3 regions of the Mesorhizobium sp. B2-2-4 genome follow, and region 3 is predicted to be linked to each of the others. Evidence: predicted binding sites of a transcription regulator. Region 3 holds the regulator's gene; each other region holds the start of a gene.
The links. The regulator LexA, encoded in region 3, represses DNA repair genes until DNA is damaged. The targets are predictions, from matches to a motif close to TGTTCNNNNTGTGTTCNG.

Region 1 (2,265 bases), on a different contig from region 3:
CGCTCATGCTGGCCGGCGGCGCCTTTGCCAACGACAGCCAGAAAGGCAGCCTGCCCGGTGTGGCCGGCGATTATCGCATCGCCAAGCCGGCCCCGCAGCCCGAACCCGATGACGCCTTCCCCGCCAACGGCAACGGCCGGTTCAAGATCGGCGATACCGATGTCAGGATTTCCGGCAGCATCACGGTCGATGTCGGCGCCGGCGGGATCAAACCGCCGCGGTAGCTGACATGTCGGGGCCGTCAGTACCTGCGCGTTCCCCCAAAAGAGCAGCCCCGCCGTGCTTTTAGCAAACGGACGGGGCTTTTCTGGATCTATAATCCAATCTTTCGCCGGGAATGTTTTACCGGCTTTCGATTTCGGATGCTTCGCGGCGTTCAGCCGACGATCCGACCAGTAGTCTCTGATTTTGGTGCATCCGGCAGGGTCACGTCGGAAGGCGCTCGCGTCTCCCTGGCATTCATGCCTGCCGCGGCTCCAGTCACTGCTGGAGCCTCAAGGGACTGTCCGGTGGCGTCATGCTCCACTCCTGTGTCCATTGCGACAATCGTCGTCAGAAGCACTGATCGCAATAGCCCGCGGCGTCTCGCAGACCGCCTTTGGGCGGCGAGGCCATCGAAAGACAGCCGGCTTCATTGACGTGTGGAGTCTGCTCCCCTCAGCCAGGGACGTCAACCGCTCGATGTCCGATCGGAAAAAATGTGATCGAGCGAGATATCCCCTGATGGGAACCACGCCGCCTGCTCCACCGCTTTTGTCAGGAGCGTGTTCGGTCTTTGTTCTTTCCGCTTGCCCGTTCGTGCGAAAGACGGTTAAACGACTTGGTCGAGAATTGTGGCGTCTCTCGACGCGGCGGCAAAAATACCTACATAGGGGACGGCCGGGGAAAACCCGCCGATCCCACAAATTCCAGATCTGAGGCGGCGACCGGCAATGGCCGACCATAAATATCTTTCCATTCGCGGGGCGCGCGAACACAATCTGAAGAATGTCGATCTCGACCTGCCGCGTGACAGCCTGATCGTCATGACGGGCCTGTCGGGCTCCGGCAAATCGTCGCTTGCCTTCGACACCATCTATGCCGAAGGCCAGCGCCGCTATGTCGAGAGCCTGTCGGCCTATGCGCGGCAATTCCTCGAAATGATGCAGAAGCCGGATGTCGACCAGATCGACGGCCTTTCGCCGGCCATCTCCATCGAGCAGAAGACCACTTCGAAGAACCCGCGCTCGACGGTCGGCACCGTCACCGAGATATACGACTACATGCGGCTTCTGTTCGCGCGTGTCGGCGTACCCTATTCGCCCGCCACCGGACTGCCGATCGAGAGCCAGACGGTGTCGCAGATGGTCGATCGCGTGCTGGCGGTCGAGGAAGGCACGCGCCTGTTCATCCTGGCGCCGATCGTGCGCGGCCGCAAAGGCGAGTACCGCAAGGAATTGCTCGAGCTGCAGAAAAAGGGATTTCAGCGCGTCAAGGTCGACGGCGTCTTCTATGAGATCGCTGATGTGCCGCCACTCGACAAGAAATACAAGCACGACATCGACGTGGTCGTGGACCGCATCGTCGTGCGTGGCGACCTCGCAACGCGCCTTGCCGATTCCATGGAGACCGCGCTGAAGCTCGCGGAGGGGCTGGCGGTGGCGGAGTTCGCCGATAAGCCGCTCGATGCCAGTCAGACGGGCGAGGATTCGGTCAACAAGTCGAAGAACGAGACGCATGAGCGCATCCTGTTCTCGGAAAAATTCGCCTGTCCGGTCTCCGGTTTCACCATTCCCGAGATCGAGCCCAGGCTGTTCTCGTTCAACAACCCGTTCGGCGCCTGCCCGACCTGCGACGGGCTGGGCAGCCAGCGCGCCATCGATCCCAATCTGGTCGTTCCCGACGAGAACGTCTCGCTGCGCGATGGCGCCGTCAGCCCATGGGCGAAATCGACTTCGCCCTACTACGTGCAGACGCTGGAGGCGCTCGGCAAGGCTTACGGCTTCAAGCTCGGCGACAAGTTCAAGGATTTGAGCAGGGAAGCCCAGGAAGCCATCCTGCGCGGCACCGGCGAGCGCGAGATCACCTTCCAGTATGATGACGGCCTGCGCTCCTACAAAACGACCAAGACCTTCGAGGGCGTCATCCCCAACCTCGAGCGGCGCTGGAAAGAGACCGAATCCGCCTGGATGCGCGAGGAAATCGAGCGCTTCATGTCGGCCACCCCCTGCCCGGCCTGTCGTGGCTACAGGCTGAAGCCGGAAGCGCTGGCGGTGAAGATCGCCG
Region 2 (2,265 bases), on a different contig from region 3:
CGTGCCGGACTCGCCGACGAAGGTGCGTTCCTCGACCCATTTGATGCGTGCTTTCAACTGATATTCCTTCCACTCGGGATCACGGTCTGGCTTGCGCGACGCCGAAGACCACGTCGTGCATGATTCTGCCGGGCACCAGCGTAAAGACACCGGCACCCACCAGTGCAAAGATATACAACGCAATCATCGCCTTGCGGTGCTTGGCGACGCGGTGATTGCGTGCATGCCAGACCGCCAGCGGCACCGTGACCAGCACCAGGATCGACAAGAGATGGATCGGGCTGAAAGGGCCAATGAGCCGTATCTGCTGGATCCAGAAACTCGAGATGGCGACGGCCAGCATCAGCGCCGCCCAGAGATAGCCCATCGCGCGGTGGCGCAGCGTGCCTTTCGGCAGCGCCAGCTGCACGCCGCCTATCGCCAGCGCGGCAAAGGCCGCGAGCGCATGCCATGGGATCGGAGGACGTGCCGATAGGAGCGGTCCGAGCGACATCGCGCCCTCTCCTCAAATGCCCGTCACGCCGTGTCGATGCTCAGAACGGAATTTCGTCGTCCAGCTCGCGCGACGAACCGCCGCCGCCCTTGGGAGCACCGCCGCCACGATTGAAGCCTTCGTTCGGGCCGGACTGGCCAAAATCGGAACCACGGCTGCCGCCGCCGGAATAACCGCCGACCTGGCCGCCCTCGCCCTGGCCGCGCGCGTCGAGCATCTGCAGCTCGCCGCGGAACCTCTGCAGCACGACTTCCGTCGTGTATTTGTCGGCACCGGTCTGGTCTTGCCATTTGCGTGTCTGCAACTGGCCCTCGACATAAACCTTCATGCCCTTCTTCAGATACTGCTCGGCAACCTTGGCGATGCCCTCATTGAAGATGACGACATTGTGCCACTCGGTCTTTTCCTTGCGCTCGCCGGAATTCTTGTCGCGCCAGCTTTCCGATGTTGCGATGCGGATGTTGACGACCGGCTCGCCAGAATTCAGGCGGCGGATCTCCGGGTCCGCTCCGAGATTGCCGACCAGAATGACCTTATTGACGCTACCCGCCATGATACTTCTCCGCGCTCGTCCGAAACAAATTTTTGTCGCAGCACCTTACAGGTTGCGCACACCCGTTGCCTGCTGTGGCTGCCTTTTCCCACAAGGTTTTTGTTCTCTTTTCGTTCCTATATGCATCGCCGCTCATTGTCAAGGATTGGCAGCAATGCCCGAGCCGCCAGCTTCCTTTTATATGGGCCGCAAAAGACCGCTTGCCAAACCAATAAGTATCGACTTATGCTTTCACCATGATCGAAGCGGAAATTTTCCGGGCGCTGGCCGACCCCACCCGACGCGCCGTCTATGAACGCCTCGCCACCAGCGAGATGACGGTGTCGCAACTGCGCACCGGCATGACGGTGTCGCAGCCGGCTGTGTCGCAGCACCTGGCTGTGCTGCGCGGCGCAGGCTTGGTGGTCGAACGGCGGGCGGGCCGCAATGCCTATTACCGCGCCGATCCGCAAGGGCTCGACCCGCTGCTCGGCTGGATCGAACGCTACCGGACCTTCTGGCCCGAGCGCATCGAAAAACTGAAGACGGTTCTCAAGGACATGGACCAATGACGCACGCACCAGTGACCGGCGAAAGCCATGCGCGGACCGCCCCCGACGCGATCGAGTTCGAGTGCGATCTCCCCGAGCCGCCGGAAAAGGTATGGCGGGCGCTGACCGTGCCCGAATTGCTTGCGGCCTGGATGATGCCCAACGACATCAATCCTGAGATCGGCAGCAATTTCGCCTTTGCCGGGCCGGATGCGCCGATCGAATGCGAGATCCTCGATGCCGAGCCCGGAAAAAGGCTTCGCTATTCCTGGCGGGAACAGCCGCGGCCCGACGAGGAACGGAACCCGCTCGACAGCATCGTCACCTTCACGCTCGCCCGCACCGTTTCGGGCGGCACGCATCTGCATATTATCCATGAAGGCTTTGCCCGTGTGGCGACATCCGCCGCCAGGCCCATGGTGACCATGGCAGGTGTCGGCTGCCGGCTTTCATTCGCTGCGAGCGCCTCCGGCCGTACGGCCGCCGCCAATTCATTTTGCCTTCTGCAGCGCGCCGCTTGAGTGGCCGACACATGAGAAACGGAGAGAGACGATGACCGGTTTTGCCAATCTGGTGCCGATGGTGATCGAGCAATCGAGCCGCGGCGAGCGCGCCTTCGACATTTTCTCGCGGCTGCTGCGCGAGCGCATCGTCTTTATCAACGGCGAGATCAACGACGGCATGTCGGC
Region 3 (2,265 bases):
GCGCGCCTGGTGAAGGGCGTCCTCCAGCAGCTTCCTTGCCTCTCCCGCATTGGCTTCGATCAAGGATCGAAACAGGGTCTGCTTGTTGCCGTACCAGTTGTAGAGGGTTTCGTTCGAGGCCGATGCCCGCTTGGCGATAGCAAGCAGGGAGGCGCTCTTGTAGCCGGCTTCCCGGAGCACCGCATAGGCGGCCTCCTCTATCCGTTCGCGTCGCGCGGCCTGCTTCGGCGTGGTCATTGGTGTTCCTCTTCGAAAACCGTACATTATTATACGGTTTCGTCAAGCGAACGAACGAACGCAGCCCGTCGCGACCAGTGGTGGTGTCTGGCCGTTTTCCGGCGGAAGTTGGCATTTTGGTTTCGTTTCGTTCACGAGCCGCAGGGGTTTCTAATCCGCCCAAACGCACCCCGCACCTGCCGGTCACCCAGCTTGCAGGCTTGTGCCAAGAGTGGAGACCGGTCGGGCCACAGGCCATTAACCAAAATAGTTTCAAAGGGCCCGGGAGCGCATTGACGACGGACCGCGCTGGCAGGATGCTGGCTGCGGGAGGGCATTTCGTTTCCGTCGCCTTAACAAATTCATTAAACTTTAAATGGTTGCGGAACACAACTGGAACAGATAGTGTTTGTTCTGGGTTTGTTTTCTGATTCTGGTTCCAGACCCTTCGTGCAATGCCTTTGGGGGCCGCCATGCTCACGCGCAAGCAACATGAACTCTTGATGTTCATCCATGAACGGCTGAAGGAAAGCGGCATTCCGCCGTCCTTCGACGAGATGAAGGAAGCGCTGGACCTCGCCTCCAAGTCGGGAATTCATCGGCTGATCACGGCGTTGGAGGAGCGCGGCTTCATTCGCCGCCTGCCCAACCGGGCGCGCGCGCTGGAGGTGCTGCGCCTGCCGGACTCGATCGCGCCGGGTCTTAACGCGGCAAAGAAGTTCTCCCCGAGCGTCATCCAGGGCAGCCTCGGACAGGGCAGCAGCCCTAGCCGGCAGATCAAGCCGGCGACGTCTTCGCGTCTGCCCGCTGCCGGCAATGACGACGACGCGGTTTCAGCGGTGTCGATCCCGGTCATGGGTCGCATCGCAGCGGGTGTGCCGATCGACGCCATCCAGCATCAGACGCATTCCATTTCAGTGCCGCCTGACATGATCATGGGCGGCGAACACTATGCGCTGGAGGTCAAGGGCGATTCGATGATCGAGGCCGGCATTTTCGACGGCGACACGGTCATCATCCGCAATGCCGACACCGCAAGTCCCGGCGAGATCATCGTGGCCCTGGTGGACGAGGAGGAAGCAACGCTGAAGCGCTTCCGCCGAAAGGGTGCTTCGATTGCGCTCGAGGCTGCCAATCCGGCCTATGAAACACGTATTTTCGGACCGGACAGGGTCAAGGTGCAAGGCAAGCTGGTCGGCCTGATCAGGCGCTACTGAGCGGGGTCGGCGGTGGGCTTTTCGGGTTTACGGTAAGGCGGCAGTCCCCTTGCCTCGCGTGAGAATTTCCGCTGTTCGTGCCAGGGCCGATATGGCCTGTCGACGGCAAAGCTGACCCGTGCCGGTGCCGTCGCCGATTGCTGGTCGAAGAAGACGGCGGCACTTCCCTTGCGAGCGAGCTGCCGCTTGGTGATGACGAGAACCAGCGGATTGTGGCAGGGATCGTAGCCCGCGGGGTCGTTGATGACGATCAGATCCGCATAGGAGCAGGCCCTCCAGGCGTCCTTGCGATCCTCCACCTGCGCGATGATCGCCCCCGAGGTATGCCGGGCCATGCACAGGCCCGTGAAGCAATAGAAAGGCGCTCCCGCCGGAAGTTGCGCGGGATCGAAGATGTCGAACTGTCGGTCTCCGCTGTCGAACAGTTCCGGCGCAACGATGGTTTCGGACTTCAGCGCGCGTTTCCAATTATCGACGGTGAATTCGTTCGGGCGCGCCCGGTTGATCGCGAGCTCGCCGCCGCCGATCGGCAACGCCACCAGGCGGGCATCCTCCGAAATCAGCACGTCCGGCGTGCGCGTGTCCGAGACGGTCAACAGGCCGGCGAGCGCGAAGGGAAGTGCCGCCAGCCGCAGCCATGTCGTGGCCATCGTCGCGATGACCAGGGCGATCGCCACCAGAAGGACGGATTGCTGCGAAATCAACCCGACCGCGTCGACCGGCGAGCGTTGCGAGATCCATCCTGATATGGCGATCATCGCGGTCAGTCCCTTGCCCATCAGATAAAGGGATGGTCCATCGAACCCGAACGGCATCAGCAGCGCGCTGGCAA

Region 1: uvrA (excinuclease ABC subunit UvrA) is a predicted target of LexA. The motif match lies at 766-783, and genes of this name have one in related genera.
Region 2: FJ959_RS27640 (single-stranded DNA-binding protein) is a predicted target of LexA. The motif match lies at 1,147-1,164, and genes of this name have one in related genera.

The regions. Positions count from the first base shown of each region.
Region 1 covers NZ_VFWB01000014.1:69,821-72,085, reverse strand. Annotated here, with positions in the region: gene FJ959_RS27620 (hypothetical protein) at 1-224, shown strand, start outside; gene uvrA (excinuclease ABC subunit UvrA) at 933-2,265, shown strand, end outside.
Region 2 covers NZ_VFWB01000014.1:72,709-74,973, reverse strand. Annotated here, with positions in the region: gene FJ959_RS27650 (OsmC family protein) at 1-57, opposite strand, end outside; gene FJ959_RS27645 (DUF2306 domain-containing protein) at 80-493, opposite strand; gene FJ959_RS27640 (single-stranded DNA-binding protein) at 534-1,046, opposite strand; gene FJ959_RS27635 (metalloregulator ArsR/SmtB family transcription factor) at 1,283-1,597, shown strand; gene FJ959_RS27630 (SRPBCC domain-containing protein) at 1,594-2,097, shown strand; gene FJ959_RS27625 (ATP-dependent Clp protease proteolytic subunit) at 2,129-2,265, shown strand, end outside.
Region 3 covers NZ_VFWB01000011.1:166,462-168,726, forward strand. Annotated here, with positions in the region: gene FJ959_RS25750 (TetR/AcrR family transcriptional regulator C-terminal domain-containing protein) at 1-237, opposite strand, end outside; gene lexA (transcriptional repressor LexA) at 690-1,433, shown strand; gene FJ959_RS25760 (ComEC/Rec2 family competence protein) at 1,427-2,265, opposite strand, start outside.